Regions from separate parts of the Corynebacterium fournieri genome, predicted to be linked through region 1. Evidence: riboswitches for the same ligand, from Rfam matches in the RefSeq annotation. Region 1 holds a riboswitch; the other holds the start of a gene.
The links. Region 1 has a riboswitch for thiamine pyrophosphate ahead of CFOUR_RS04185 (ECF transporter S component). Riboswitches for the same ligand answer to the same signal wherever they lie in the genome.
Positions count from the first base shown of each region.

Region 2: linked by a shared signal. The riboswitch ahead of thiC (phosphomethylpyrimidine synthase ThiC) and the one ahead of CFOUR_RS04185 (ECF transporter S component) in region 1 are both predicted to bind thiamine pyrophosphate.

Region 1 is NZ_CP047210.1:837,081-848,327, reverse strand. It holds gene CFOUR_RS04195 (energy-coupling factor transporter transmembrane component T family protein) at 1-343, opposite strand, end outside; gene CFOUR_RS04190 (ABC transporter ATP-binding protein) at 344-1,672, opposite strand; gene CFOUR_RS04185 (ECF transporter S component) at 1,673-2,290, opposite strand; TPP riboswitch at 2,282-2,400, opposite strand; gene CFOUR_RS04180 (DUF808 domain-containing protein) at 2,483-3,391, shown strand; gene CFOUR_RS04175 (hypothetical protein) at 3,413-4,459, shown strand; gene CFOUR_RS04170 (cupin domain-containing protein) at 4,513-4,932, shown strand; gene CFOUR_RS04165 (DUF4185 domain-containing protein) at 5,075-6,499, shown strand; gene CFOUR_RS04160 (DHA2 family efflux MFS transporter permease subunit) at 6,533-7,975, shown strand; gene CFOUR_RS04155 (pyridoxamine 5'-phosphate oxidase family protein) at 7,976-8,491, opposite strand; gene CFOUR_RS04150 (spermidine synthase) at 8,573-9,301, shown strand; gene CFOUR_RS04145 (2'-5' RNA ligase) at 9,303-9,794, opposite strand; gene CFOUR_RS04140 (AAA family ATPase) at 9,865-11,247, shown strand, end outside.
Region 2 is NZ_CP047210.1:583,071-594,317, reverse strand. It holds partial or broken gene CFOUR_RS02885 (MFS transporter) at 132-1,437, shown strand; gene prfB (peptide chain release factor 2) at 1,499-2,602, opposite strand; TPP riboswitch at 2,660-2,772, shown strand; gene thiC (phosphomethylpyrimidine synthase ThiC) at 2,770-4,593, shown strand; gene CFOUR_RS02870 (inositol monophosphatase family protein) at 4,601-5,401, shown strand; gene CFOUR_RS02865 (chymotrypsin family serine protease) at 5,398-6,255, opposite strand; gene CFOUR_RS02860 (DUF418 domain-containing protein) at 6,389-7,627, shown strand; gene CFOUR_RS02855 (GNAT family N-acetyltransferase) at 7,602-8,039, shown strand; gene CFOUR_RS02850 (BCCT family transporter) at 8,043-9,782, opposite strand; gene CFOUR_RS02845 (glycerol dehydrogenase) at 9,829-9,996, opposite strand; gene CFOUR_RS02840 (cation diffusion facilitator family transporter) at 10,142-11,011, shown strand; gene CFOUR_RS02835 (DUF7218 family protein) at 11,022-11,247, shown strand, end outside.

The sequences.
Region 1 (11,247 bases):
GCAGCACGACAGGCAGCGCGATCGCCAACACGCGCAGGATCACAGCCCACGCGAGCGAGACCGACAGTTCAGTGACGTGCACCAGCCCCCACTCGAAATACGTCTGCCCTCCCGCCTGGCCGTAGAGGGCCATGGGGATGCCCGCGAGCGGTGCGACAAGCAGAATCGGCGCCGCGCGTTTGAGAAAACGGCCGAAGCTCAAGCCGCACAGCGGCACCATCGACAGTGTGAAGGCGAGCACGACGGTGGCGGAGACCCAGTCGATGGTGAACATCAGCGGCGTGGTCAAAAGCGCCAGGCCGAGGATGCGCGTGACGGGGTTGATGCCGCGAAGGAGATTCATTTACCGCTCACCCGCCGTGATGTGCTCGACGTGGTCGCCCAAGGAGGCGATGAATGCTTCGTCGTGAGTGATGGAAATGACGGTCACGCCCTGTTCGGTCAGCTCGCGGATCAGCCCGACGAGCTCCACAAAGGTGCGGTCGTCTTGGCCGAACGTCGGCTCGTCCAAGATCAGCAGCTGGGGTGCGTTGACCAGGGCGGTGGCCACGGACAGGCGCCGCTTCTCCCCGCCGGAGAGGGTGAACGGGTTCGCGTTGACCAGGTGCTCGAGGCGCAGCCGGTGCAGAAGGTCGTCTATGCGTGTCTGCGGCGCGCCCGAAAGCGCCATCTCCTCGCGCACGGTGGCGGTGACGAATTGGTGCTCCGGTTCCTGGAACACGTAACCGATGCGGTGTGCAAGGTCCTTCGACGACCACTGAATGGACGGCTTTTCCAGCCCCTGCGCGACGGCGTCCGAGTACTCCACCCGCCCCTGCTTCGGAGCAGTCAGCCCCGCCAGCACCTCGACGAGCGTGGTTTTGCCCGAGCCGTTTTCCCCTGTGATGACGGTGGAGTAACCCTCCGGCGCGCGCACTGTGCGCGGCGGCCCGAAGCGTGTGAGCAGGTCGTGCGTTGCGACGGCCGCAGGCACCCCCGCTGCCACCTTCTTCGCCGGGGGCAGCGCCGGCGCGTCCGGTAGCTCGGCGGCGCTGATGCGCACCAGGCCCGAATTGTCTAGGCGGTAGTAGGTTTCCACCACATCCGCCCAGTGCTTCGGGCGGTGCTCCACCACGATCAAGGTGGCGCCGGTGCGCTGGCAGACCCGGTCCACCGCGGCGATGACCTCGTCGCGGCCGCGCGGATCCAGGTTGGCGGTGGGCTCGTCCAGGACGAGGATGTCCGCTCCCATCGCGATAACGCCCGCCAGTGCAAGGCGCTGCTTCTGCCCGCCGGACAGGTGCGCGGTGCTGTGCTCCAAAGGCACATCCAGGCCCACCGCATCAAGCGCGCGTTCCACCCGCGGCCAGATCTCATGGCGGGGCACGCCGAGGTTTTCGGCCCCGAAGGCGACATCGTCGCCCACGCGGGACAAGATGGTCTGCGCTTCCGGGTCCTGCATGACCATGCCGACGGTTCCGTCCACGTCGATGGTGCCGGAGCGGCTGCCGTCCTCTGAGTCGTCGATAAGCTTCGCAATCACTGCGAGCAACGTGGATTTCCCGGAGCCCGAGTCGCCGGTGATGAGGACGCGCTCCCCGCGCTCGACGTCGAGGTCCACGCCGGTAAACGCGGGAGCCGGGCGGGTGGCGTGCTGGTAGCTCAGCCCCTGCGCTCGAATGGCCAGCGACATCTACGCGGCGGTGTTGAAACGCTCGCGGCCCGCACCGAAGCGGTCCAGCGCGCCAGTCTGGGCCAGCGCCTTGACCAGGTAGTAGCTGAGCACGCCGGCGAGCACCGCACCGGAGATGATCAGGCACGTCAGGTAGATGAGGTTGAACTGCAGGCTCATGGCCAGGTTCGGCGTGAGGAAGAGCTCCAGGATGAACGCGCCGACGCCAGCGCCGATGCCGGAAAGCACCGCGGTCGGAAGCCCGAAGCGGCGGTAGGCGAACACCAGGAACACAAGCTCCGCGCCGAGACCCTGCGCAAGACCGGAGTACACGGTTTCAGGGCCCCACTGGCTGCCGAGCACTGCCGACACGGACGCAGCGAGCACCTCGACGAAGACGGCCGCGCCTGGCTTACGGATGATCAGCCCGCCGAGCACACCACCGGTAAACCAGATGCCGGTGACCAGCCCGCCCAGCCCCGGTGTCAGTGCGTCGAGCGCCTTGAATCCGGCGTAGCCGACGCTGTTCCACACCCAAAACAACAGGCCGCAGGCAACGCCCAGGACGGCTGCAGTGACGATGTCGATGACGCGCCAGGAATTGTTTTTCGGCGCCGCGGGATTGGCGGGTGCAGTCATGTGCTTCCTTCCTATCGCCGGAATTACCCGGATCAGGTTCGACGGTTCGCCGAGGAGTGTTCGGCATCTCAGCCGCCGCGTGCTCTGCGGCGGCACCCGTGTGCGGTTCAGTTATGCACGAATGATGCTACATCAACCACGGTTTACACCGTATGCTGGTCGAGTTCCCAGCTCCGACCGGAAGGATCCCACATGGCCGGTGGCCTACTTGCCCTGCTCGACGACGTCGCCCTGATCGCCCGCACCGCCGCCGCGAGCGCGGACGACGTGGCCGGCATGACCGCGAAAACATCCGCCAAAGCCGCTGGCGTAGTCATCGACGACGCGGCGGTGACCCCGCAGTACGTCTCCGGTGTCACCCCGGCGCGTGAGCTGCCGATGATCTGGCGCATCACCAAAGGCTCGCTGCGCAACAAGCTGCTGATCATCCTGCCGATCGCGCTGTTGCTCAACGCCTTCGCCCCGTGGGCGCTGACCCCGATTCTCATGCTCGGCGGCACGTACCTCGTCTTCGAGGGCGCGGAGAAGATCGCGCACAAGTTCAGTTCCAACGCGGATGAGGAAGCGGAGAAGGCCGCGAACAAGTCCGAAGAAGACGAAGACCATCTGGCCAACAGCGCCATCCGCACCGACCTGATCCTGTCGGCGGAAATCATGATCATCTCCCTCGACGAGGTGAAGGACCAGCCGGTGTGGATGGAGGCGGCCGTGCTGGTGGCCGTGGGCATCTTCATCACGCTTGCCGTCTACGGGGCAGTTGGGCTGTTGGTCAAGATCGACGACATCGGCCGCGGCATGATCGAGCGTGGCAACACACCGAAGCTCGGCCGTGCGCTGGTCAAGGCGATGCCGCACGTGCTCAATGCCATCGGCGTCATCGGCACCGTCGCGATGCTGTGGGTGGGCGGCCACCTGATTATCCGCGGTTTGGACGAAGTGGTGGGCTGGCACTGGCCGCACCACATCATCGCCCTGGGCCAGGAAGCCGTCGGCGGCGGCGCGCTCGGCTGGTTCGTGGAGACCGGCATTTCCATGGTCGCGGGCTTGATCGTCGGCTTCATCGTGCTCGGCGTGGTGCAGCTGGTGAAGAAGCTGCGCTAGCGCCTGCCTACAATTCGCCCTATGGCAGCCAAGCAGTACCCCCTCGCCCCGTCCACGTGGGGCGCGGGCGTGGAAGTGCCCGTGGACCACGTCTCGCAGGCCGCCCTCTTTTCGGATTTCGCGGGGCGGCGAGGCACTACGTATGTGGACGTGGTGCTGGAAGCTAACCCGCTCAACCGGTCGTGGCGGGTCCGCCGGCGCAGCACCGGTGATCTTCCCGGCCCTGTGCTTGGCGAGGTCGCGCCCGAGTGGCGCGCCCACTTTCCTGAGATCGAGCGCATCCACTCCTCTTTCTTGCAGCCGGCGACCGTGGCCGCGGTTAGCCTCAACGGGCAGACGGGCCGGTTCGACGTGCACGTGGTCCTGCCGGAGCCGCAACTTGCGGTGCCGCGCAACAACGCTCCGGAGGACGCGGCGGTGCTGCGGCCCGGCGACATGCTGGTGGTGGATACGTCCGTCGGCGAGTTTGGCGCCGCCGAGCTCGAACAGCGCTCCCCCGGCCAGTGGTTCGTGGGGCTTTTGCCTATGGACGGCGCAACGCTTGCCACCCTCGACGGTCGAGTCCTCGGCGCCCTCACCGAACCCGACAGTGAAGCTGCGCTGCGTTGGCTTCAAGGATTCGAGCACGGTGAGCTGTGGGCGCGCGTTTTGCTGCTGGACGGGATGGCCGGTGTGGACGCCGCCGCTCCGGAGGAGGGCACCGAGCAGGTGCCCGCACTCTCGGGCGCGCCGCAGCGGCGGACCGAACCGTGGCAGCTCATCGATTTCCCCGGCGGCGGGTGGGCTGTCACGGTGGACCGGGACTTCGCCACCGACCCCGACGACGAGGTAAAACCGCGGCACACTGCGCGCTACGTCTCCCTCGGCGGCGGCGCGCGGCCCCAGGAACTCGGTGCACCGACGGAGATGTTCGGGCGCATCGACGAGCCCGCCGAGGAACCGCAACGCCCCGAGCCGACGGCCGTGGCCGCGCAAAATAAGGGGGACGGCTACCTCACGGAGGTGGAGAAAGTCCAGCTCAGACGCAAGAACCGGCGTCGCAGGCGGGGCGGGAGGCACCGTCGCTAAGCAAATGCTCCTACAGTCGGAATTGGAGTGATTCCAACAACAAAGGAGCAACGATGGCTGATAAGGGACCGAACCCGTACGTGGTGGACATTGAGAAGGCGACGCTGGACAACGGGGCGTTCCGCGACACGCTGTGGACCGGCAAGAACCTGCAGCTGACCGTCATGACCATCCCGGTCGGCGGCGAGATCGGCGCCGAGATCCACGACGACCACGACCAGTTCCTCCGCCTCGAGGAAGGCGAGCTGCGCGCGAAGATCGGCCCGTCCGAGGACGACCTCGAGATCGACGAAGTGATCAAGGCTGACTGGGCGGCGTTCGTGCCCGCCGGCAAGTGGCACAATTTCGTCAACGAGTCCGACGCGCCGGCGAAGCTCTACTCCATCTACGCCCCGGCGGAGCACAAGCCGGGCACCCGCCACGAAACCAAGGCGGACGCCGACAACGACCCGAACGAAACCGACGCGGTCTAGCCTCTACTACGCAGGTGAAAGCCCGGATGCGACACGCTCGCATCCGGGCTTTTCTAGCCCACACCCGAGTCGGCGCCAGGTGCTACAGTGCTCTCTGTCTCTTTGCACACTTTGAGTAACATTTGTTGAAAAGGCTAACTTGATGCGCACCTCGTCGAAGCCCCTGTCCCTGATCAGTGCTGGCGTGGCCGGCGCACTTGCATTGGCTGCCGTGCCCCTGCCTGCGGCGCACGCGCAATCGAGCCTGAGCAGCTCCTCCGGCACCCCCGCGAAGAAGCGGACCGAGAAGAAACCGTGGGTGAACGTGGAACCACCGAAGAAGACCGCCTCCTCACCGATGCGGATGCCCAACGGCACCACCATCCAAATCATGGACGACGTACTGGGCAAGTACTCCGAGCACACCGGCTTCCGCACCGGCGATCTGGGCACGATGGCCCCGATCAGCGACGACGAGTTCGCCATGATCTTCGGCGATTCCTTCCGCGGCGATTTCGGCAACGGCTGGATGAGCCCGGTGGGCGTGGTGGCGACGAAGGACGAGGACGGCTTTATCAAGATCGTCCGCCCCATCGACAACACCTCCGAAGTCACCGACATGATCGATTACCACCGCGTCGGTGAGAAAACGCTGATCCCCTCCGACGTGATCAACATCGGCGGCGTGTTGTACATGCAGGGCACGTGGCACGCCCCGCTCGGCACCGTGCTTTCCTCCCAGGTGTGGAAGTCCACCGACCAGGGCAAATCCTGGTCCTCCGTCGCCTCCACCCCCGGCGACTACTTGAGCGGTTTGTCGCAGCTGATCAGCTGGGAGAAGGGACCGGACGGCTACATCTACGCCACGGGCACGAAGTTCGGCCGCGAATCGCCCGTCTTCCTGTTCCGCTTCGAGCCGGAAGACATTGGCAAGCCGGCCAACTGGGAGGTGTACAGCAAATCTTCGGGCGAGTGGGGCAAGGAGGCCGAGCCGATCCTGGACCGCGACGTGCGCGCAGGCGAGATGAACCTGCGCTACATCGACGGGCACTGGGTCCTGGTGATGTTCAACGAGGAAACGGAGGATGTGGAGGTTCGCATTTCCGACACGCTCGAGCGCAACTGGAATGATGTGCGCGTGGCCACTGTGGCCCACAACGGACCGTGGGAGCGCGATCAGACCCCGCTGAACTGGTCCCAGCCCTACGGCGGCTACATCGTGCCGGGGTCGCACCTGGACGACATGGACATCGTCGTGTCCCAGTGGAACACCAAGACCGGCGACCGCTACACCGCCACCCAGTTCAACGTGAAGGGCCTGGACAAGCTGTACGGCATCGACGCCGACGCCGTGCGCGAGGAACCCGTGGTGGAGGTCCTGGAGCCCGGCGCCGAGGCAACGCCCGATGCGGAGGCTGAAGGCAACCAGGCTGAAGACCAGTCGGAAGCGTCCGGCTCCTCCTCCACCGTGCGCACCTTGGCAATCATCCTGGGTGTGCTCGCGGGTGTCGGCGCCATCGGCGCGGCCACGTTGCCGCTGTACAAGGACATGCTGCCGGAATCGGTGCAGGCGATGCTGCCCCAGTAGGTCCTGTCAGCCAAGCCCAGTATCATCGCCCCGGTGCAGCAAAACGTAACTCGTTCGCCGTGGCCGGCCTTGTGGTCGATGATGCTGGGCTTTTTCATGATTTTGGTGGATTCCACCATCGTTTCCGTGGCTATCCCCGCGATCTCGGAGGGCTTGGGGGCGTCGTACAACGAGGTCATCTGGGTCAACTCCGCCTACCTGCTCGCGTACGCGGTGCCGTTGCTGATCACTGGGCGTTTGGGCGATCGCTTCGGCCCCCGCACGATTTACCTTGCGGGCCTGGCGCTGTTTACTGCGTCTTCGTTGGCCTGCGGGCTGGCGGCGTCGCCAGCGGCGCTCATCGCCGCCCGCGCGTTCCAGGGCCTCGGCGGGGCGATGGTGACTCCGCAGACGATGTCGGTGATGATCCGCACGTTCTCTCCGAAGGAGCGCGGTGGGGCGATGGGTGTGTGGGGCGCGACTGCGGGCCTCGCCACCGTCGTCGGGCCGTTGTTGGGCGGTGTGCTTGTCGACGCCTCCGGTTGGCCCTGGATCTTCTTCGTCAACGTCCCGGTCGGCGTGCTCGGTTTGATTCTGGCCTGGATCCACGTCCCCCGGTTGGAGAAGACGAACCGCCACTTCGACTGGGTGGGCGTGGCGTTGAGCTCTGTCGGCATGTTCTGTTTGGTCTTCGGTATCCAGGAGGCGGAGACCTTCGACTGGGACTGGCGCGTGTGGGCGTTGCTTGCGGTCGGCGCCGCAGCCATGGCGGTGTTTTTGCGGTGGCAGTCCACGCAGGGCGAGCGCGCTCTGGTGCCGCTGGCACTGTTCCAGGACCGCAACTTCTCCCTCGCCGGGGTGACCATTTCCACTGTCGGTTTCGCCATTTCCACCTACATCATCCCGTGGATGATCTACGTGCAGACGGTGCAGGGCTTTACTCCCACCCAGGCCGCGCTGCTTGTGCTGCCCTCGGGTCTGGTCTCGGGTGTGCTCTCGCCGTTTATCGGCAAGTTGACCAACACCCACGATCCGAAGCCGTACGCGATCGCGGGCTTGTCCTTGGCTGCCGTGTCGATGGCGCTTTCCGCGCTGATTACCACCCCGGAGGTGGATCCGCGCTGGATGTACGCCATCGCGGTGGTCTACGGCGTGGCCAATTCGATGATGTGGGGCCCGCTTTCCATGATCGCCACCCGCAACCTGGATCCGCGCCTGGCCGGAGCTGGCTCCAGCGTGTACAACACCACCCGCCAGATCGGGGCGGTGATCGGCTCCGCCGCCATCGCCGCAATGATGTCCTCCCAGCTGGCAGCCAAGCTGGGCGGCGGCGCGGGCGAGACGGCCGCGGGCCAGCAAACCGGCCCTCTGCCGGAGGCACTGCACGTCCCGTTCGCCCAGGCAATGGGCAACTCGATGTGGCTGCCGTGCGCCGTCATCGCGGCAGGTGCGGTCGCGGCGTGCTGCTTCGCCCGGACGAAATCCTGGAACGACTGACTACACGCCGCCGGGCAGCGGGATGCGTTCCCAGTCCCCCAACTCGTCGCGGCGGTAGATCAGCTTGTCGGCGTTTTCTCGGCTGCCCCAGAGCTGGAAGAACTCGAAGTGCTCCGGCTGGATGCACCACACGTTGAGACGTTCGCCGTCGAATTTCCTATGCGCGGTGCCCTTCACGCGCACGGAGCGGCGCAGCGGCTGCCACCAGAAGTTCAGCGCCGCGGCTCCGGACATCTCCAACTGCTTGACGGTGGCGGTTCGCTTCCCGGTGCCGAAGTGGAACCCGTCGGAATCCAGGTGGAGAATGTCGACGATTTTAACCTCGGGAAGCCCGAGCTCGTCCACGGTCGCGAGGGAGACGGCGGAGACGTCGCGAAGCCCCTCGTCCACGGCGTGCTCGAACCACTCGGCGAATAACACGTTGGGGTCGCGAGGCAGCGAGGCGAAGTCGACCTCAATCCGCGAGGTCTGCGTCTTCTCCAGCCCCGCGACATAGTCCTGCGACAGGTAGATCATGGCGCGATCGTATCAACGAAACCCCCCGCAGGCGCCGAAACCACATGCGATAACAGTCACACAGCAGGTATGTATGGTCCCATGGCAGACCGCACCCGCAAGCCCCGCGCGGCGAAGAAGCGCATCGAGGGTTCCTACCCCATTGACACGGGCACTGCCTGCATCGTCGCCGATCCGCAGCGCGACGGCGCATACGTCCTAGAGGTCAACCGGGTGCCCTCCTCATACGTCGTGCCCGGCGCGCCCGAGGTGCTCGAGTACGACTACATGCAGTGGATCGCAGAGTTCATCGGCTCCTGCAAGCTTCCGGAGCCGTTTACGGCGGTGCACCTCGGCGCCGCCGGCTGCGCGCTGCCAAGTTACGTGCAGCACCGGTGGCCGAGCCGCAACATTGCCGTGGAGCTGGACCGCGGTTTGGCAACACTGGTGCGCGACACGTTCGACCCACCCGTGGAGATCGTGGTCGCCGAGGCCCGCGCGTTCACCCACGCGCTCGCGCCGGGGTCAGTGGACGTGATTGTGCGCGACGTCTTCTCCGGCCCAGACACGCCACGGCCGCTGACCACCGTCGAGTTCTTCCACGCTGCGCGTCGCGCCCTGTCCCCCGATGGACTGTTCGTAGCCAATGTCGGCGATAGCGATGGGCTGCCGCGCACCCGTGCGGAGCTCGCCGGGCTGCAGCAGGTCTTCGCGCACACCGCCGTCCGGCGCGTCGGCCGCGGTTACGGCAACGTGGTCGTCGCAGCTTCGAATGCTGCTCTGCCCGGCGAACAGCTGCCTATCGACGGCGCTTCGCCCCTCCACGACTGACTCAAAGCTCCAGCTCGGCGCCAAGGCTCGGCTGGTAAAACGCCGCGCGCTGCGCAGTAATCTCCTTGAGGTGCGGCGAGGTGACCTCCTGCAGCGCGGCAATGTAGTCCGGCACGACCCGCTTGGGCAGGCGCAGCCCCATGGTCAGGTGCGGGATCCAGCGCTCGCCGCGCCCCTCCGGGTTTGCTGCGCTGACTTCTCTGGCGGCGCGTTCGAGCCCCTCCGGCGCTTCCAGCAACCAAGCCACAGTTTGCTTTGACTTGGTGCCGAAGATGGCGAAGCCGGACCGTCGCAAAGCTGCCGGCAGATGCGGCGGCAGCAACGCCGTCGCTTCGCCGATCGCGCGGCGGTGCATCTTCGGCGCGAAGGTGACGGAGATGTGCGGGCGCTGGTGCTGCTCGGGCAGGCCCCGCTCGGCCAGTTGCGCGTAAATCGCCCTGATGGTCTGCTCTTCCTCCTCTGGCAGGCGCAGCAAGATGTTTTCGGGCGACATTGGGGCGAGCCTACCAACACGCTTTCCGCCGGGGCCCACACACTGGGACCGCCGTGGCACACTGGCCAGCATGAACGATTTTGTCGCCCTCTCCCGCCCAGCCGATGACATGGAAATGGCTCGGCAGGTTCGGCCCATCATCGAGCAGATGCTTGGCGGCGGCCAATCGGTCCTCGACCCCGCCGCAACAATCTGGACCGCCGAAGCCGCGCACGAACTAAGGCACCGGATCGCCGACAACCCCATCCAGGGCAATGAAACGCAGTGGTCCAAGTTGGAGCAACAACTTCAGGGCGCACCCCGCCAGGTTGTCTTGCTTGCCGCGGAGATGGTCTTGCTGCGCGAGCATCCCATCCACATGGCAAGACCTCAAACCCGGCGTGGCCACGTGGAACAGGTGCTGGCAATATCTCCGGACCCGCCAGCGATCCCGGAGGCCGTAGCTAATTGGATGAGCACGCAAAGCCCTGCCGGTTTCAAGCCCAACCAAGGCTACAACGGTGCACTGTGGCGCCACCTTATCTGGTTCGCGCAGTTCATCGAGCACTGGCACCAGGTCGCCCCGGACGTTCGCACTGAAGCGCTGCAGGACCCGTGGACGATGCAACGCGTGATGCTGGAATCCGGAGAGGACCGTTCTGACATCCGCAACGCCGTACAGTTCCTGATCCGCCCGGATGTGTTCGAACCGATTTCCTCCCAAAAGATGAAAGTGGCGATTTGCAGCGGGCTTGCAGACCAGCTGGAAGGAGCGGTTGGGCAGGAACCGGAGGACGTCGACAAGCAACTGCTCGCTATCCGCACCTCACTTGCACGTGAAGGCCGCGCGCCCTTCCACTTCTGGTCGCCCGGGGTGAATGAGATGTGGGACTCGCCGCCGACGCGCCCCGATGAGGAGCTCGAACCTCGCGGAGTGCACTACTGGCTATTCGCGCCGGGCCCCGACGCGATCTACTGGCAGGACCACCAAGAAAGCGGCCTGATGGCGTTGGGGTGGGATGAGATCGGCGACTTCGCGCAGTACACGAGCAAGGAGGCGATCCGCGACGCACTCGACACTGACGCGGCCGGTTTGTCCTACATGCACGACAAACTGGCGATCTGGCAGTTCCAGCATGACATGCAGCCGGGTGACATCGTGTTTGCCAAACGCGGAGGCAAACACATTGTGGGCAGAGGACGCGTCATCTCGCAGCCGCGCTACGAGCCGGAGCGCGAAATCTACCGCAATGTCCGCTCGGTCGAATGGACGCACACGGGACGCTGGCCGAATCCGGGCGGCGCTATTGTGAAGACGCTGACCGACATCACCGGCAAGACCGGGTATGTGGAACGACTCGAGGCGCTGTTCGACGAGACCCCGAAGCTCACGCCCGCCCCGAAAGAGGTCGACGGGTACGCAAAGGAAGACTTTCTGCACGACGTGTACATGTCCGCCGAGCGCTACGACAGG
Region 2 (11,247 bases), 250 kb from region 1:
CGCGACTGCTGTCAAATCGATCTTGGGTGTTTTGCGTCATTCCCACGCCGGGAACGTGACCCAGCTAATACATTTCCGTTCAAGCACCCGAGCCCGAAGGAGGACCCGTAAGTACGAAACAACGATTTGATCTGGGCACAACCCATATCGCGGCGGAACGCCCAGCCGACAGGAAGTCGCTGGGCGCCAGCCTCATCGGACAGCTCCTCGAATGGTTCGAGTGGAGCTCCTACGCTGTATTCGCCCCGTTTATCGCAGCCGCCTTCTTCGACAAATCCGACCCCACCTCCGCCCCTGCTGGCCACGTTCGGCGTCTTCGCCGTCGGATTCCTGGTCCGCCCGCTCGGAGGCATCGTCTTCGGCCGCATCGCGGACCGCGTGGGACGCAAGAACGTGCTCATGATGACGATCATCATCATGGCGGTCTCCGCTGTGATCATCGGCGTAATGCCGACCTACGAGCAGATCGGCATCTGGGCCTCCGTGGGCCTGCTGCTGGTGCGCGTGATTCAAGGCTTCGCGCACGGCGGTGAATCTGCAACCGCCAACAGCTACATCCCCGAGATTGCCCCGCGCGATCGCCGCGGAAAGTGGGGCTCGCTGGTCTACATGTCCATCTTCGGCGGCTCCGTGATCGCCTACACCCTCGGCGGAATCATCTCGCTTGTGCTTTCGGACGAGCAGATCGGCGCCTGGGGCTGGCGCGTCCCGTTCTGGCTGGGTGCGGCAGCGGCCTTCGTGGCCCTCTACCTGCGCCGCCACATGCAGTAGTCGGAGCACTTCAACGAGATCCAGGAGGGCGGGGCGGACTCCTACGACCACCTCGCCGAGACGCGCCCCCAGACCCCGGCGCGCGCGAACTGGGCCAACATCTTGCTGGTCATCGGCATGGTCTCAGGCGTGACCGCGGCCCACTACACCTGGACCTCCTACGTTTCCACCTACGCCATCACCCACGAGGGCATGTCCACCCAAGGCGCGTACTGGGTGTCCGTCTTCGCCCAGACCTGCGGCCTGATCGCCCTGCCGCTGTGGGGCGCACTTTCAGACAAGATCGGCCGTAAACCAGTCATGTACACCTTCGCCATCGCGGTGGGCCTGCTGCAGATCCCGCTGATGGGCATGATCGATTCCCGGCCGTGGACCATGCTCGTCGCTGCCACCGTCGCCGTCGTGGCGGTGGCCGCGGGTGGCGCGCTGCTGGCGCCGGTGATGGCGGAGGTCTTCCCCACGTCCCAGCGCACCAGCAGCATCGGTTTCGCTTACTCGCTGTCAGTGGCCGTGTTCGGCGGCACCGCCCCGTACATCTTCCAGTGGTTTGCCGCCCACGATTTAACGCACATCTCCGGCATCTACGTGGTGGTGCTGTGCGTGCTCACGCTCATCAGCATGAAGATCCTGCCTGAGACCAAGGGCATCGACCTTCGCGACGCCTAACGTCCCCCGCCCCCGGGCGCAGCAGCGGCAACCGCTCCTGCGCCCTTTCATATTGCGCGGCTTAATCGGACTCTTGCTGCTGCGCCATGCGCCAGCGGATGCCGGCCTCCAAAAATCCGTCGATGTCGCCATCGAGCACCTTCTGCGGGTCGCCCACCTCGTACTCCGTGCGCAGGTCTTTGACCATCTGGTACGGGTGCAGCACGTAGGAGCGCATCTGGTTGCCCCAGCTGGCGTTGCCGCCGGCGCCAAGCGCGTCCATCTCCGCCTTTTCTTCCTGGCGCTTCTTCTCCAGCAGCTTCGACTGCAGCACGTTGAGCGCCGACGCCTTGTTCTGAATCTGGGATTTTTCGTTTTGGCAGGTCACCACAATGCCGGTGGGAATGTGGGTGATGCGCACCGCGGAGTCGGTGGTGTTCACGCTCTGCCCGCCGGGGCCGGACGAGCGGTAGACGTCGACGCGGATGTCCGAATCCGGGATGTCGATGTGGTCGGTCTGCTCCACCACGGGCAGCACCTCCACCTCGGCGAAGGAAGTCTGTCGGCGGCCCTGGTTGTCAAAGGGAGAGATGCGCACGAGGCGGTGCGCGCCCTGTTCCACGGAGAGCTGGCCGTAGAGGTATTCGCCGTGCACGACGAAGGTGGCGGATTTGATGCCGGCCTCCTCGGCGTAGGAGATGTCGTAAACATCCACCTTGTGTCCCGCCTTTTCGGCCCAGCGGGTGTACATGCGCATGAGCATCTCGGCCCAGTCCGCCGCGTCCACGCCGCCGGCGCCGGAGCGGATGTTCACCACGGCCTCGCGCTGGTCGTACTCGCCGGAGAGCATGGTTTGCACTTCCAACGAGTCGATCTGCACGGCTACGTCGGCCAGCTCCTCGTCGGCCATGGAGGCGTCGCCTTCTTCTTCCGCCAGTTCGTACATCACCGGCAGGTCGTCGATACGCGAGCGCAGCGAGGTGACCTTCTTCAACCGCGCCTGCACGTTGGAAAGCTCGGTGGTGACCTGTTGGGCGTGCGCGGGGTTGTCCCACAGGCTGGGGTCGCCGGCTTGCGCTTCGAGCTCGCGGGCGCGCTCACGTAGCACGTCGAGGTCCATCACCTTCTCAATTGTGGAGAGGGTGGAGCTTAAGTCCTTGATTCGTGCTTGAGTCTCCGGCTGCATAAGGGGGAAGTCTAGCGAACCGCCTGACGCGGCGGCCAAGACGGGATACAGTGGCCTGCGACCCCACACGGGCGCCCGGGGCACCGGGCTGAGATCGCGCTTTGGCCTGCGCGAGCACCGTTCGAACCTGTCTGGTTAGCACCAGCGAAGGAAGTAAGGAGATGGTCATGTCTGAAAAGCATGCCGACTTGTACGCAAACGAAATCCACCCGAAGCACTCCTACGCCCCAATTATGCGCGACGGCCTGGAGGTTCCGGAGACTGCGATCGAGTTGGACGACTCCCCCACCGGCCCGAACGCGCCGTTCAAGATCTACCGCACGCGCGGGCCGTACGCGGAGCCGGAGGTGGGCCTGCCCAACCTGCGCGGCGAGTGGATCACGGGCCGCGGCGACGTAGAGGAATACAGCGGCCGCGAGCGCAATCTGCTTGACGACGGCCGTTCCGCCGTCAAACGCGGCAGCGCCAGCGAGGAGTGGCGGGGTGAATCGCGCAATCCGCTGCGCGCCAAGGACGGCAAGCGCGTGACCCAGATGGCGTACGCGCGCCGCGGCGAGATCACCCGCGAGATGGAGTTTGTGGCGCTGCGCGAGCACTGCGACCCGGAGAAGGTGCGCGCGGAGGTCGCGGCGGGGCGCGCGATCATCCCGAACAACGTCAACCACCCGGAAAGCGAGCCGATGATCATCGGCAACGCGTTTTTGACCAAGATCAACGCCAACATCGGCAACTCTGCGGTGACCTCGTCCATCCGCGAGGAGGTGGACAAGCTGCGCTGGGCCACCCGCTGGGGCGCGGACACGGTCATGGATCTGTCTACCGGCGACGATATCCACGCCACCCGCGAGTGGATCCTGCGCAACTCCCCCGTGCCGATTGGCACGGTGCCGATCTACCAGGCGCTGGAGAAGGTCGGCGGCGTCGCCGAGGACTTGACGTGGGAGATCTTCCGCGACACCGTCATCGAGCAGTGCGAGCAGGGCGTGGACTACATGACCGTGCATGCCGGCGTGCGTCTGCCGTACGTGCCGCTGACTTCCAAGCGCGTCACCGGCATCGTCTCCCGCGGTGGCTCCATCATGGCCGGCTGGTGCCTGGCGCACCACAAGGAGTCCTTCCTCTACGAAAACTTCGACGAGCTCTGCGAGATCTTTGCCAAGTACGACGTCGCGTTTTCGCTTGGCGACGGCCTCCGGCCCGGCTCTGTGGCCGATGCCAACGACGCCGCCCAGTTCGCCGAGCTGAAAACCATCGGCGAGCTGTGCAAGCGCGCCTGGGACTACGACGTGCAGGTCATGATCGAGGGCCCGGGCCACGTGCCGCTGAACATGATCCAGGTCAACAACGACAAGGAGCAGGAGTGGTGCGGTGGCGCACCGTTTTACACGCTCGGACCCCTGGTCACCGACATCGCCCCGGGCTACGACCACATCACCTCTGCCATCGGCGCCGCCAACATCGCGGCCGGCGGCACCGCCATGCTGTGCTACGTCACCCCGAAGGAGCACCTGGGCCTGCCCAACCGCGACGACGTGAAAACCGGCGTGATCACCTACAAGGTCGCCGCTCACGCGGCGGACGTGGCGAAGGGGCACCCGGGCGCGCGCGACTGGGACGACGCGATGAGCAAGGCCCGTTTCGAGTTCCGCTGGCACGACCAATTCGCACTCTCGCTGGATCCGGACACCGCGCAGTCCTACCACGACGAGACGCTGCCGGCGGAGCCCGCGAAAACGGCGCACTTCTGCTCCATGTGCGGGCCGAAGTTCTGCTCCATGCGCATCAGCCAGGACATCCGCGACGAGTTCGGCGACCAGATCGCAGATCTCGGCATGCCGGCCTTCGACTTCGACGCCGGGCAGAAGCCTGTCACCGGGGCTGCGGCGCGAAGCGGAGAGCAGGAGATGGCGCAGGAGTTCCGCGACCTGGGCTCGAACGTGTACTTGGAGGAAAACGAGGACACACGCGCAGCTTCCCCGTCTGCGCAATAATGGCCGCGTGACCGATACGCAAGCCTTTATCTCTGACCACCGAAACGACTCCGATGCCGAGCTCGCCGAAGCGTTGGTGCGCCACGCGGGCCAGCTCGCCCTGCGCATGCGTGCGCAGGGCGTGGGCACGGACTACAAAACGTCCATTTCGGACGTGGTGACGGACGCCGACCGTGCGGCCGAGGCGTTTGTCGCCGAGGTGCTTGAGGCGCTGCGCGGCGACGACGGCGTGCTCGGAGAAGAAGGCGCGTCGCGCGCCTCTCAAACCGGCCGCACCTGGGTGATCGACCCGGTGGACGGCACGTACAACTTCTCGCAGGGCTCCGGCTACTTCTGCTCCGCGCTGGCGCTTGTAGACGACGCCTCGGCGCGCACCCCCGCCATCGGCGCAGTGCACCGCCCCGCCACGGACACGACGTGGCTGGCGGTCGACGGCACGGCCACGCGTGACGGGGTGGAGTTGGGGATGTTGCCGGAGGCGTCGTTAAGCGAAAGTGCTTTGGTGACGTACCTGCACCCCACGGACATGGCCGTCGACGCGCGGCGCGAGGTGTGGCTCAAGCCCGTGCGCGAGGCGGCGACAATCCGCATGATGGGGGCCGGTTCTGTGGACCTGGCCAACATCGCCTCGGGCCAGATGGGCGCGTGGCTGCAGCACAGCGTGGCGGACTGGGATTGGCTGCCCGGCAAGGCGCTCGTTGAGGCCGTGGGCGGGCGGGCCGAGAAAGTCGACGCAGGCGGGGTGACCTGGTGCGTTGCCGGCAACCCACGGATGGTCGCCGACGTAATCGCAGCCCTGGAGAGCTAAGGCAGGCGGAACCCGCCCGGGATGTCTGCCAGCACCGAGTCCATGCGCAGCGCGGCTGTCGGCGCGTGGATGGGCCCCTGCAGCGGCGTACGGCACGCCACGTTCAGCGGCGGGCCCCAGATACCGCCGCTGACCAGGCCGATGACGCGGTCGTCCACCATCAGCGGCGCGCCGGAATCGCCCTGCATGGCGCAGACGTGGTTGGTGTTGCGCGCCTCCCAGTCGCTGAAGGTGTAGCCGCAGGTGGTGCCGGAGGCCACGCCCGTTTTGCACACCACGCCGCCGGGACGCACTGGCGCGCCGCCGAGGTGGTTGACGGTCACACCGTTGTAGGAGCGGGTGACCTCCGTGTTCGCACCCAGGGTGATCACCGCGTAGTCCAGCTGCGGATTGACGTGTGTGATGGTGCCGGTGCGGCCGAGCTGCCAGGCGTCCGCGGAGCTCACCGCGTCGCCCACCTTGCCGCAGTGCCCGGCGGTGATGGCGATCTTCTCCCCGCGGTCGTTGTAGCCGGCCGCGGTGGTGGTGCACATGACTTCCTTGCCGGGCTCGGAGCCGACGTAGAGCGGGGTGCTCGGGCCATAGAGGGCGCGGCCGTGGCGCATCGCGTCCTCCGCCTCCGGGGGTGTGCGCGGGGCGTCGAAAAACGAGCCGGGCACGCGGTGCAGCACTTTGTCTGCCAGCGGCTTGGCCGCCAGCGTCTTGGACACCGGATCGGTGCGCCAGACGTAGTTGAGCACGTCGCCGACCGGTGCCTCCGCTTCTTGGGCGTGCGCCGCTGGGCTGCCTGCGACCACCGAGGTCACAAGCAGCATCGTGGCGGCGAGAAGGCGAGCGGCGGGCGAACGGCGCATAATTTCCCCAATCACATTGGCAACATGAGTAACAACAGAGATATTCAACCACATCTCTTTCGGCTTTGGGAGCGCTTCGGCACAGCTTCCGCGCACGTAGCCCGCTCCCCCGCAGTCGGGTAACTTATCGCCCATGCACGACAGCCGACAGCACACAGCCACGCAACCCCGCCTGATCGTTCCCGACCTCGCCCGCGGCACCGCGCTGCTTGGCATCGCCATGGCCAACGTCGCCCAAGCTTGGATCATCAACGACTGGTCGGAGGACCAGTCCCGCGTCGGCTGGTCCGTCGGCGGCGTGCGCCCCGACAGCGTGCTCGACCAGTTCGGCGCGGTGTTCGCCGCCATGTTCATCCACGTGCGCGGCCTGCCCATGTTTTCCACGCTGCTGGGCTTCGGCTTCGGGCTCGTCGCCGCCAGCCTCTACCGTAAGCACTACCCCGCCAAGCAGGCCCGGCGCGTGCTGTGGCGCCGCTATGGCTTCCTCGCGCTGTTCGGCCTCGCCCACAGTTTCTTGCTGTTCTACGGCGACATCATGCTCACCTACGGGTTGGTGGGCATCGCGCTGGCCGCCATGCTCACGCTGAGCTCGAAAACGCTGCGCATCATCGCCTACATCATCCTCGGCCTGTTCACCGCCTTCGGCACATTCGGCGCGGTAGCGTCCGTGTACTTCGATGCCACCGAGGGCTTCATCGAATCGGACCCCACCATCACCTTGGACACCCCGGCCGCGTACTTTTCCTCCAACTTCTCTATGGCGGTAGGCATGCTTGGGCTGCAGCCGTTCGCAGCGCTCCAGCTGTTGGCGCTGGCCCTCATCGGATACGTGTGGGCGCGGGAGCGGGTGCTTGTCGACGTCGCCGCGCACCGGCGCACCCTCACCACCTGGACCGTGATCACCGGGCTGATCGTGCTGTGCGTCGGCCTGCCCTGGGGCCTGGCCGCCGCCGGCGTATTGCCCGCCGAGTGGGAGATGCCGTTTTTCGTACTCAACCAGGCAGTGGGGTATCTCACCGGGCCCGGCATCCTGGCGGCGCTGGCGCTGGCTACGGACCGGCTGCACAACGAGGTCCCTGGCTGGGCCCGCGCCTTCGTCGCCTTGGGCAAGCGCTCCATGTCCGGCTACCTGGCGCAATCCGTGCTGTTTATCCTGCTGTGCACGCCGGCGTTTCTGGGCATCGGCCTCGAAGCCTCGGTGACCGGCAAGCTGCTCATCGGCTTCGCCGTCTGGGCAATCAGCCTGCTCCTCGCGGTGGCCCTGGAGCGCGCGGGCAAGCAAGGCCCCTTCGAGTGGGCGCACCGACACCTTTCCTACGGCAAGACAGGAAGGATTGAGCCGAAATATGATCAGCCTCAAGTCACTGCATGAGATGACGCCGCTTGAGATCCACCAGCTGTACAAGCTGCGCGTGGACGTCTTCGTGGCGGAGCAGAACTGCCCCTTCAACGAAATCGACGACCAAGACGCGCACCCGGACACCCGCCACATCCTCGCTTGCGACGGCGATACCGTGGTCGGCTGCGGTCGCGTCTTCCCCACCGGCACCGGCTCGCGCTTCGGCCGGTTTGTGGTCCACCCCGACCACCGCGGCTCTGGGCTCGGCCCGCAGATTGTGCGCGCCGGCATCGAGTACTCCGAGCGCTTCCCCGGCGATCTCGTCGTCGAGGCCCAGGCTGGGCTGGTGGGCTACTACGAGCAGTTCGGCTTGGTTGCCGAGGGCGACGAGTTCCTCGACACCGGAATCCCGCACCGCCGGATGCGGCTGCAGCGCGGGCAGTAGCGGCTAGTCGGGACGCCGCTCGTCGACAAGCGTCTCGCTCTCGCCGCTGCGGTCGAGGCGGAAGCCTTCCGGGAACTTCCAGGAGTCGTCCTCCGCGTCGTACTCCAGCTCGGGGCGCTCCACCTCGTTTCCTTGCGAGTCGTAGCCCGGCGCGGGCTTGTTCTCGCCCTCCTCGAGCTTTTCCGCCGTATCGGTTTTCTCCCAGGTGCGCGAGCGGGTCTTGCGTGCCGCTGCGGAATCGTCGTTCATCGCCTTGACCAGCGAGTACATCATGATGAAGTACATGAAGAAGAACGGCAGGGCGATGATGATCACCACTTGCTGCAGCGCGTCGATGCCGGAGTCGTTGATAAACAGCAGCGCGCCGGTGACCAGCCCGACGGCGACGACCCAGCCGACCCGGTAGTAGGTGGGCGACTTGTTCTCCTCGCCGGAGGCGAACATGTCCAGCACCATCGCGGCGGAGTCCATGGAGGTGACAAAGTAGAACACGATCACCACCAGTGCCAGGGCTCCGGTGACAGTGTAGAGCGGGTAGTCCGCCAGCAGGGTAAACAGTGCCTGCGGCGTGTCGCCGTCCTCGACGACCGGCTTGGTCAGCACGCCGGGGTTCTGCTCTTCCATGTCGATGGCGGCGCGGCCGAAGATGGAGAACCAGAGCAGGTCGAACGTGGTGGGCAACAGCAGCGTGCCGCCGATGAACTCGCGGACGCTGCGGCCGCGGGAGATGCGGGCGAAGAACATGCCCACGAACGGCGACCAGCAAATCGTCCACGCCCAGTAGAAGGCAGTCCAGGTGGCGTGCCAGCCCGGGTTGTCGTTGTAGGAGTCAACCCAAAACATCAGCTCCGGCAGCGACTGGGCGTAGATGCCGAAGGATTCGGTGATCTGGCCTAATAGCTTCAGCGTGGGGCCGGTGACCAGCACGAAGATCATCAGCAGCACGGTGCCGGCGATGTTCAGGTTGGACAGGATTTTCACGCCTTTGTCCAGGCCGGTGGCCACCGAGATGGAGGCGGCCAGTGTGATAGCGCAGATGATGGCGATCTGCACGGGGGTCACCAGAGGGACGTCCCAAAGAATGTTCATGCCCGCAGAGACCTGCAGCACGCCGAGACCAACGGAGACGGCGAGGCCGAAGACGGTGCCGATGATGCCTAAGGCGTCGAGAAGCTTGCCCGGCGCTTCGTAGACCTTGCCTCCGAGCAGCGGCGCGAACATCGACGACATTCGCGCGGGCATCTTTCGCTTATAGACGAAGTAACCTACGGCCAGCCCCGGCAGGGTGAAGATGACCCACATGTGGATACCGAAGTGGTAGTAGGTGAACTGGAACGCCTGGATGATCGCGTCGCGGCTCATGGATTCGTACCCGCCGCGCGGCGGGTTGTAGGCGTGGTTGAGCGGCTCGGCCGCGCCCCAGAACAACAGCGTCGCGCCCATGCCGGCGGCAAAAAGCATGGCGAACCACACCGGGTAGGAATACTCCGGCTCATCGTCATCGTCGCCCAGGCGCAAGTTGCCGTAACGGGAGACGAATACGCAGATGAGAAACACCAGCGTGGCGGAAATGCCGCCGATGTAGAGCCACGTGAAGTGGTCCATCAGCCAACCGGAGATGGCGGCGTATGTTTGCCGCGCCTGGTCGCCGAACGCCAGCGTGACACCCACGAAGACCAAAATGAAGCCGAGAGCGGTGAAGAAAATAAGGGGATCGGATTGCAAACGGCGTGTGCGCGCCATGCGGAGTCCTAACTGGAGATGAGAGAAAAGGTTCGAAATAGCGGCGTTAGCGGCCCGGCTTGATCAGCGCGCCTGCCGCAGACGACGTCACGGCGGAGCCCACCAGCACCCCGACGGTGTAGAGGATTCCGGTCACCCCCAGCATCTGCAGCAACCAACCGAAAAACAACGCGCCGACAACGGCGCCAGCAATGGCAACGACCCAACGGCCCATGAGGAACACACCTTCCAAGCTTTGTTGATGAATTTGCTGTATGTCCGCACCACGGTACCGGCTTGCTAAGATAAGTCCCCGGAAAATGGGGTTGAGAGGACGATTTCACGTGGTGTCGAACGAACAGAAATTGCTCGAGCGCTTCATGTGGCTTTCCATCGCGGCGGCCGTGCTGACCATTGCGTTGAAGGCCACCGCAGCATGGGTCACCGGTTCCGTGGGGTTCCTGTCGGACGCGATTGAATCCGGTATCAACCTCATCGCCGCGGCAGTGGGCCTGTGGGCGTTGAAGCTGTCGGCAAAACCCGCGGACGCGAACCATAACTTCGGCCACTCCCGTGCCGAGTACTTCTCCGCCCAGGTGGAGGGGTCGCTGATCTTGCTGGCTTCTGTGGCCATCATCGTCACCGCCGTGGACCGGCTGATTCACCCCGTGCCCGTGGAGCAGCTGGGCATCGGCCTGGCCTTTTCCATCGTGGCCACCGTAGTCAACGGCGTGGTCGGCGTGGTCCTCATCCGCGCAGGCAAGAAGTACCGCTCCACTACCCTCGACGCGGACGGCCACCACCTGCTCACGGACGTGTGGACCACCGTCGGCGTCATCGTCGGCATGTTCCTGGTGTGGCTGACCGGCTGGCAGCCGCTCGACCCGATTGTGGCACTGGTTGTGGGCCTGAACATCTTGTTCACCGGCTACAAGCTGCTCAAGGGCGCGATCCAGGGGCTGCTCTCCGAGGCGCTGCCGGAGGAAGAAACCGCCACCGTCCACAACTATCTCGACGAGTACGCCAAGGACCACGGCGTGAGGTTTACCTCCGTGCGCACCACAGCGGCCGGGCGCGAGCGCATGGTCAACTTGGTCATGCAGGTCCCGGGCGGCTGGACAGTCGACACCGCGCACGACCACGCCGACGCCATCGAGGAAGGAGTGGCGGCTGCGCTCGGCGGCGCGGAGACGATCGTGCACGTGGAGCCGCTGGGCCACCCCACCCGCACAGGGCCGATGACGGTCTAGGCTGGCTGGCATGGCTGACTCGATCAAGGACCCAGAGGTGTACGAGGCCCTGCTGCGCGAGGGCAACTCCAAGTCCAAGGCCGCGGCGATCGCTAACGCCGCGGCGCGCGACGGCCGCAGTGAGGTCGGCGAGCGCGGCGGCGAGGCCGGCTCCTACGAGGACTGGACGAAAGACGAGCTGTACAAGCGCGCCCAGGAGCTGAATATCGAGGGCCGCTCCGAGATGACCAAGGACG